One region of the Roseateles paludis genome, then DNA from elsewhere that is predicted to be linked to it. Evidence: predicted binding sites of a transcription regulator. Region 1 holds the regulator's gene; the other holds the start of a gene.

Region 1 (3,390 bases):
GCTGTTGGCCGTGTTCCAGACCGTGTCGCCCTTGCGCTGCGGGTGGCAGTACTTCTTGTTGTGCGTGGCGATGTAGCCGTTGCGGTCGGCCGCAATGCAGAACACGATCTTGGGATTGGCCTGGACCACGCGCTCCTGGATCTCGGGCAGCAGGCGGTCGGTCAGTTGGCAAAAACGCGTCAGCACCTGGGCCGGGTTGGTGCCTTCGATGGGGCGGTAGTTCTCGTCGAAGAGGTCGGCCTCGCTGATGGCATTGCTGCGCAGGGCCTCTTCCAGCAGCGCGGCAATGTCGCGCGCCGCGCCCTGGGCCAGGCGGATGAACTCGCCGTCCTCGACCTCGACGCCACTGCCGGCAATCTGCTCGATCAAGTCCTCGGAGAGCTTGAGGAAGCGGTCACTGCCGGCGAGGGCCACCTTGAGCCCATGCTGGGCCTCGCCCACCTCAGACTCGAGCTCGCGCGCACGCGCATTGAGGGCTTCGACCTGATGAGCGCTCTGGCCGGCTGAGGTGGCGATGGCCGTGACTTCGGTCTCGACGGCGCGGAAGGCGGCATGCACTTCGCTCGGCTTGGCGCTGTCGCGCTCCACGAGCTGGGTGCTGAAGTGATCAATGCGCGTCTGCAGCGACGCGATGGCCGAGACGATGGCCTTGGACGAGGTCTCGACCTGGGCAGCCAGCGACTTGATGGCATCGGCCACCACGCCAAAGCCGCGCCCGGCGTCACCGGCGTGCTTGGCCTCGACCGAGGCGTTGAAGGCCACCAGCCGCGTCTGCAGCGAAATGCGGGTGATGCCGGCCGCTGCCTCCGAGACCTGCTTGAGGGTCTGGGACATGCCCTCGACCTCGGCCCCTGCGCTGGCCAGCGCATCACGCGCGCGCTGCACCGACTGGTTGCTCTGCGTGGTGGCTGCGGTGATGGCGACCTGGGCGCGCGCCACGCCCTTGAGTTCGTCGGCCAGGGCTTGCATGGCCTGGGCCTGGGCGCTGACCACACGCTGCACGTCGTCGAGCGCACCGCGCACTTCGGCCGCGTCGTGGCCCACCTCGGACACCGAGCCTGAGAGCTTGCGAATCGCGCCCAGGGCCAGGTCGCTCTGGCCCGAGCTGCGCGTCGGCGCGGGGAGGGGCGAGGACTCGCCTCGTTTCCAGCTCAGCATGTAGGAGGCCCAGGGTGTGTTGAGACGCAGGAGGGGCAGCTACGCCTGCGGCGCCCTACCCTCACCAGTCTCGCAGTTTGACCCGGAGTCTTGCAATGGACTGGCTGTGCAGCTGACAAACACGCGACTCCGTGACATTGAGCACGGCCGCGATTTCCTTCAGATTCATGTCGTGCTCGTAGTACATGCTCATCACGAACTGCTCACGCTCGGGCAGGTTCTTGATGGCTTGCACCAGGGCCTCGCGCATGCGATGGTCCTGCAGCAGGGACATGGGGTTGGCGCCGTCGTCAGCCACATGGCGGTCGAGGTAGTCGTCGTCGCCCTCGGCGCCGGTCATGTCTTCCAGGTAGACGAGCTGGGTGCCACGCACCTTGGTCAGCAGGTCCTGGTAGTCAGGCAGGGGCAGGCCCATCTCGGCAGCGATCTCGGCCTCGGCGGCCGGGCGGCCCAGGCGCTGCTCGACGCGGCGCACGGCCTCCTCGATCTCGCGCTGCTGGCGGCGGGCGCCGCGGCTCATCCAGTCGCCGCCGCGCAGCTCGTCGAGCATGGCGCCGCGGATGCGCTGGGTGGCAAAGGTTTCGAACTGCACGCCCTGGCCGGCATCAAAGCGCGAGAGCGCATCGGTCAGGCCGATCAGGCCGACCTGGATCAGATCGTCTACCTCGACATTGGCCGGCAGCTTGGCCACCATCTGATGCGCCAGTCGTCGCACGAGCGGGCTGTACTGCTTGATCAGCGAGCTGTTGTCGAGACGGCCTTTGGCGGTGTACATGGCGGCGACTCAGTGGGCAAAAACGGAAGCGTGAGCCTGCAGCGGGCGCAGGGGCTGGGCGTCGGCCAGCAGGGCGGGCGAGGGGCGCTCTCCCGGCGGGCTGGCCAGCAGTAGCTCGCGGGCCAGCTGCAGCACCTCGGCGCTCAGCGGCGCGCGGCTCGCGCGGGTGTCCCAGCAGACCGCATCAGCCACCGCGGCACCCAGGTAGGTGTCGGCGCATTGGGACAGCTGCTGCGCGATACGCGTGGCCAGCCGCAGTTGCGGAGGGCAGGACATCAAAACACTGTAGACCAGCAAACCCGTGCGCTGGGCCAACCATTTGAGGCTGGCATAGGCAGACGTCACACTTCGCGGGTCTGTGTCAGCCAAAAGCAGGGGGCGCAGCTGCCGCTGGGTCAGCATGCGGGCCATTTCAGGCGCGGCGGCGTGCAGCAGGATCACGTCCACCTGGGGGGCCGCCTCGATCACGGCGTCCAGGAAGCCGGCCGCCGAGCCGTGGTGGTTGAGGTAGCGCATGGGCAAACCGCGCGCGGCCAGGTAGCTGACGCGGCCCGAGAGCCGCTCGATGCATTTGGACATGTCCACCGCCGCCAGCTCGGAGGTCGTCTCCACCCGCTCGCCGGCGTCCACCAGCAGGGTCTGCAGGCCGAGATCGGCATAGGCGCGGCACAGCAGCTCCAGCAGCGCGGTGGACGAGGCCACCTCGGGGTTGCTGACCACCGGCACCCAGCGCGCACGCGGGGTGGCAAAGAGCCTGCGCAGGCCTTGCGCCTGGTCGTCGAGTCGGTTGCTCATCTAGGCACCTGCTGGCTGGGGTCGGTCATCCAGTTCAAGCCTTTAAGCCTTCAAGCCGTGTTCGGCCACCGGCGCGCCGGCAAAGATCAGGTTCACGTCGGCCGTGGCCAGGCGCCAGGCGCCCGGGGCGGCGCTGCGCAGCGCGCGCTGCACCAGGTCGGCACTGCTGAGGCGGTGCCAGTCCTCGGGCACGCGCTGGCCATTGGCCACGCCGAGGATCTTGAGGCGGTGGCGGATCAAGGTGTCCAGCACCGGCGCGAGCTTGACGGCCTCGTCGATCTTGGACAGCACCACGCCCTCGCAGGCGGCGGCCTTCCAGCCGGTGACGACGTCTTCAATCGTCTCGCCCTGCTGGGCCGCGTTCAGCACCAGCACTTTCTTGATGCGCGGGTGGGCCAGCATCTCCAGCAGCTCGTGGGTGCGGCTGTCGCGCTGGGCCATGCCTGCCGTGTCGATCAGCACCAGTTTCTTGTTGGCCAGCAGCTCCAGCAAGTCGTCGAGCGAGGCGCGGTCGTGCGCGGTGTGCACGGGCACGCCGAGGATGCGGCCATAGGCGCGCAGTTGCTCGTGGGCGCCAACGCGGTAGGCGTCGAGCGTGATCAGGCCGAGCTGGCTGGCGCCATGCTTGGTGGCGAAGTGTGCAGCCAGCTTGGCGGTGGTGG
Region 2 (3,390 bases), 110 kb from region 1:
GTGTTGTTGAGTGCGGTGAAGTCCATGGCCTGGCCTCCGTGGTCAGGACTGACCAAGTTGCAAGGTCTTGAGCAGCAGGCTCTTGGCCGTGCTCATCACCTCGATGTTGTTTTGGTAGGAGCGCGAGGCCGAGATCATGTTGACCATCTCCTCCACGCTGTTGACGTTGGAGTAGGTCACGTAGCCATCGGCGTCGGCCTGGGGGTGGCGCGGGTCGTGCACGCGGCGGCCCGGGGTGTTGTCCTCGGAGATCTTCGAGACCTGGACCCCGGCGGTGCCGGCGTCGTTGCCAAACAAATGGGTCTGGAAGACCACCTGGCGCGCCTTGTAGGCCTGGCCGTCGGGGCCGGCCACGGTGTCGGCATTGGCCAGGTTGCTGGCCACGACATTGAGCCGCTGGCTTTGCGCGCTGACCGCGCTGCCGGCAACGTTGAAGATCTGGAACATCGACATGGTGGCCGTCTCCTAGCTTTAGCCAGCGTTGTGCGACTTCATCGCGTCCAGCGTGGTGCGCACCGCGCCGTTGATGAAGCGCAGCGTGGCCTCGTACTTCACGGTGTTGTCGGCAAAGCTGGCGCGCTCGCGGTCCATGTCCACGCCATTGCTGTCGAGGTTGGTCTGGGCCTGCAGCGCGTATTGCTTCTGGCTGTCGGCCAGGGCGCCTGCGGCTGGGCTCATGTGGCCGCGGGCGGTGGTGGCCATCTGGCCGGCGGTGGGCAGGTCGCCCGTGGCCTCGCGCAGGGCGCGGGCAAAGTCGATGTCGCGGGCCTGGTAGCCCGGGGTGTCGGCGTTGGCGATATTGCTGGCCAAGAGGCGCTGACGCTCCGCCCGCAGGCTCAGGGCCTGGGTCTGGAAGTTCAGCGTGTCGGTGAGGCGGTTCAGCATGGTGGGCTCCTGGGGCACGATGGCGGAGCTGGGTGTGCGCAAATTGTCTGGAGCCACCCGCCAAAACATGAGCGGGATCAAAGGCTGATTTGCCTCTCAATTCCCCCCTCCGAACGCCCGCCAGCTGCCTAGAGTGCAGCCTCATGCTCCCAAGGCTCGCCTCATTCCTGCTGCTGTTGCTTGCGCTGGCTGCCCCGGCCCTGGCCGTGGATGCCGCCGCGCTGGAGCGCGTACGCCAGATGGCCGAAGCCGCCGCCCGCCTGGCCGCACCGCCCGGCACCCGCGTGGTGGTGGAAGCCGGCAGCCCCGACCCGCGCCTGCGCCTCGCCCCCTGCCAGCAGATGCAGCCCTACCTGCCCCCCGGGCTGGCCATGTGGGGCCGCACCCGCGTGGGCCTGCGCTGCGTGGACGGCGTGGCCCGCTGGGCCATCACGGTGCCCGTGCAGGTCAAGGTGTTTGGCAGCGCCCTGGTGGCGGCCACCGCGCTGCCCGCCGGCGCGACCCTGACTCAAGATTTGCTCAGCACGGCCGAAATCGACATTGCTGCCGAGCCCGGCGCGGTCTACCCGACTGCGGCGCCCTTGCTCGGCCGGGTCCTGGCCCGCCCCGTGCAGGCCGCCCAGGCCGTGCGGCAGACCGACCTCAAGCACCGCCAGTGGTTTGCCGCTGGCGACACCGTCCAGCTCAGCCTCGCGGGCAGCGGCTTCAGCATCGGGGCCGAGGCCCAGGCGCTGAGCCCCGGCCTCGAAGGCCAGGACACCCGACTCCGGCTGGAGAGCGGGCGCATCGTCACGGCCCGGCCGGTGGGCGAGCGCCGCGCGGAGATGCAGCTGTGAAGAAAGTCGCTCTCCGCCGCCTCAGGCTGGCGCATGAAGCCTTCAGGCCCCGAGAATGGGGGGGCAGCCCCTCAAGTTCCCGGCCCAATGGCCGATCACCTGGGGAACCTGTCGTACCTGGGTCCAGCAAGGGCCCCTGGAGAGTCGCATGAAAGTTGGTCATCACCTCGAAGCCCCAGCGGCGAAGCTGGAGCGCCCGGCTGCGCGCAAGCCCGAGGCCTCGACCTCGGCCCCTGCGACCCAAGCCACCAGCGCCCCTCAAGTTGCCAAGCACCAGCCGGCCCACGAGGCCAGCGCCCAGGTCGAGATCTCCTCGGCCGCCGCGCAACTGGTCAAGTCCCACGAAAGCAGCTTTGACGCCGCCAAAGTGCAACGCATCTCGCAGCAAATTGCCGAAGGCACGTTCAAACCCGACGCCAACGGCATCGCTGACAAGCTGATTTCGAATGCGCAAGAATTGCTGGCCCGCAGCAAGCAACGCGCCGGCACCCAATAAACCCCACCAATGACCGCAGACGCCGCCATCCCAGCTGAACTCGAACAGCCCCTGATCGCCGTCGAGACCTGCCTGACCCAGCTGGGTGAGGCCCTGGCCGCGCGCGACCCGGCCGGCATCGAGCGGCATTCGGTCGAACTGCATCGCCTGCTCACCCAAGCCGTGGCGGCCTTCAGTGCCGCCGCCCAAGCCGGCCGCCTGCCGGCCTCGCTGCGCCAGCGCCTGGTGCAGGCCGGTGGCCGCATGGCCGCACAGCGCGAAGCGCTGGCCCGCGGCAATGTCTCGCTCGACCGCGCACTGGATGTGCTGATCCCCGCCGAGCCCGTCTACGGCGCCAGTGGCCTGGCCGAGCGCCGGCCCAAGGGCGGCAGCTTCTACTCCGTCTGATCGCAGTCGGACGTTCGAGCGCTACTTAGTCGCTGCTCTTCGAACGTTTTCCAGGTAGGCCTCGCCATCCGGCGGCCGGCCGCTGCGCTGGGACTCCCACACCATCTGCCCCAATGCCTCCATGGCGATGTGCTGCGCCTCGTGGCGCGAGTTCAGCCTGGCGGAGAGCAAATCAAGCGCCTGGCGGATGCCGGTGGGCTGGTCAATGCCATGCTGCTCGGTGATCGAGAGGTGCATGGACAGGTGCAGGAAGGGGTTGGTGCGCCCCTCCTCCACCGTGTAGACCTTGTCCAGCGCAGCCGCCTCGTCGGCCAGCTCGGCGTGGTACTCCGGGTGCTCGGCGATCCAGTCGGCCGCCAGCGCCTCCATCGGGATCAGCGGCGTGCCGTCACGCCATTTACGGTAGGTGCCGCAGAAGAACTGCCGGACTTGGAGCTGGGACGGGGCGAACATGCGCGGGATTGTCGCCGGGCCACCAGCACAAGCAGCCCGCCGGCCATCAGGGCCCAAGTGCCGGGCTCGGGCACCGGTGCGGCCAGGAAGTTGTGGCCGCTGGCGCCCGTGGTGTTCAAGCCGGCCACGGACGGGATCAGCTCATACCCGGCCGAGTGCGCAAAGTCGGCCTCGGCGTAGCGTGCGGATCGCGCGTAGTCGCTCACGTCCGCCCCGGCGTAGAGCATGCCGGCGATGGAGATATTGCGACCCACGAAGGTGTTCAGCGTCAGCTGGTAGACCCCCGGCGCGTCCTTCTTGGCGTCCCAGCTCTTGTTCACCTCGGCGTAGCTG

The links. The regulator FliA, encoded in region 1, starts transcription of late flagellar genes. The targets are predictions, from matches to a motif close to CTAAAGTTTNNNNNNNNNNNGCCGNTA.
Region 2: flgM (flagellar biosynthesis anti-sigma factor FlgM) is a predicted target of FliA. The motif match lies at 1,792-1,818, and genes of this name have one in related genera.

Annotation. Positions count from the first base shown of each region.
Region 1 covers NZ_JBDPZD010000002.1:319,361-322,750, forward strand. Annotated here, with positions in the region: gene ABDJ85_RS07335 (methyl-accepting chemotaxis protein) at 1-1,158, opposite strand, end outside; gene ABDJ85_RS07340 (RNA polymerase sigma factor FliA) at 1,220-1,933, opposite strand; gene ABDJ85_RS07345 (MinD/ParA family ATP-binding protein) at 1,943-2,728, opposite strand; gene flhF (flagellar biosynthesis GTPase FlhF) at 2,771-3,390, opposite strand, start outside.
Region 2 covers NZ_JBDPZD010000002.1:205,617-209,006, forward strand. Annotated here, with positions in the region: gene ABDJ85_RS06790 (flagellar hook assembly protein FlgD) at 1-26, opposite strand, end outside; gene flgC (flagellar basal body rod protein FlgC) at 43-453, opposite strand; gene flgB (flagellar basal body rod protein FlgB) at 472-885, opposite strand; gene flgA (flagellar basal body P-ring formation chaperone FlgA) at 1,029-1,721, shown strand; gene flgM (flagellar biosynthesis anti-sigma factor FlgM) at 1,870-2,217, shown strand; gene ABDJ85_RS06815 (hypothetical protein) at 2,227-2,604, shown strand; gene ABDJ85_RS06820 (DUF1841 family protein) at 2,626-3,057, opposite strand; gene ABDJ85_RS06825 (PEP-CTERM sorting domain-containing protein) at 2,979-3,390, opposite strand, start outside.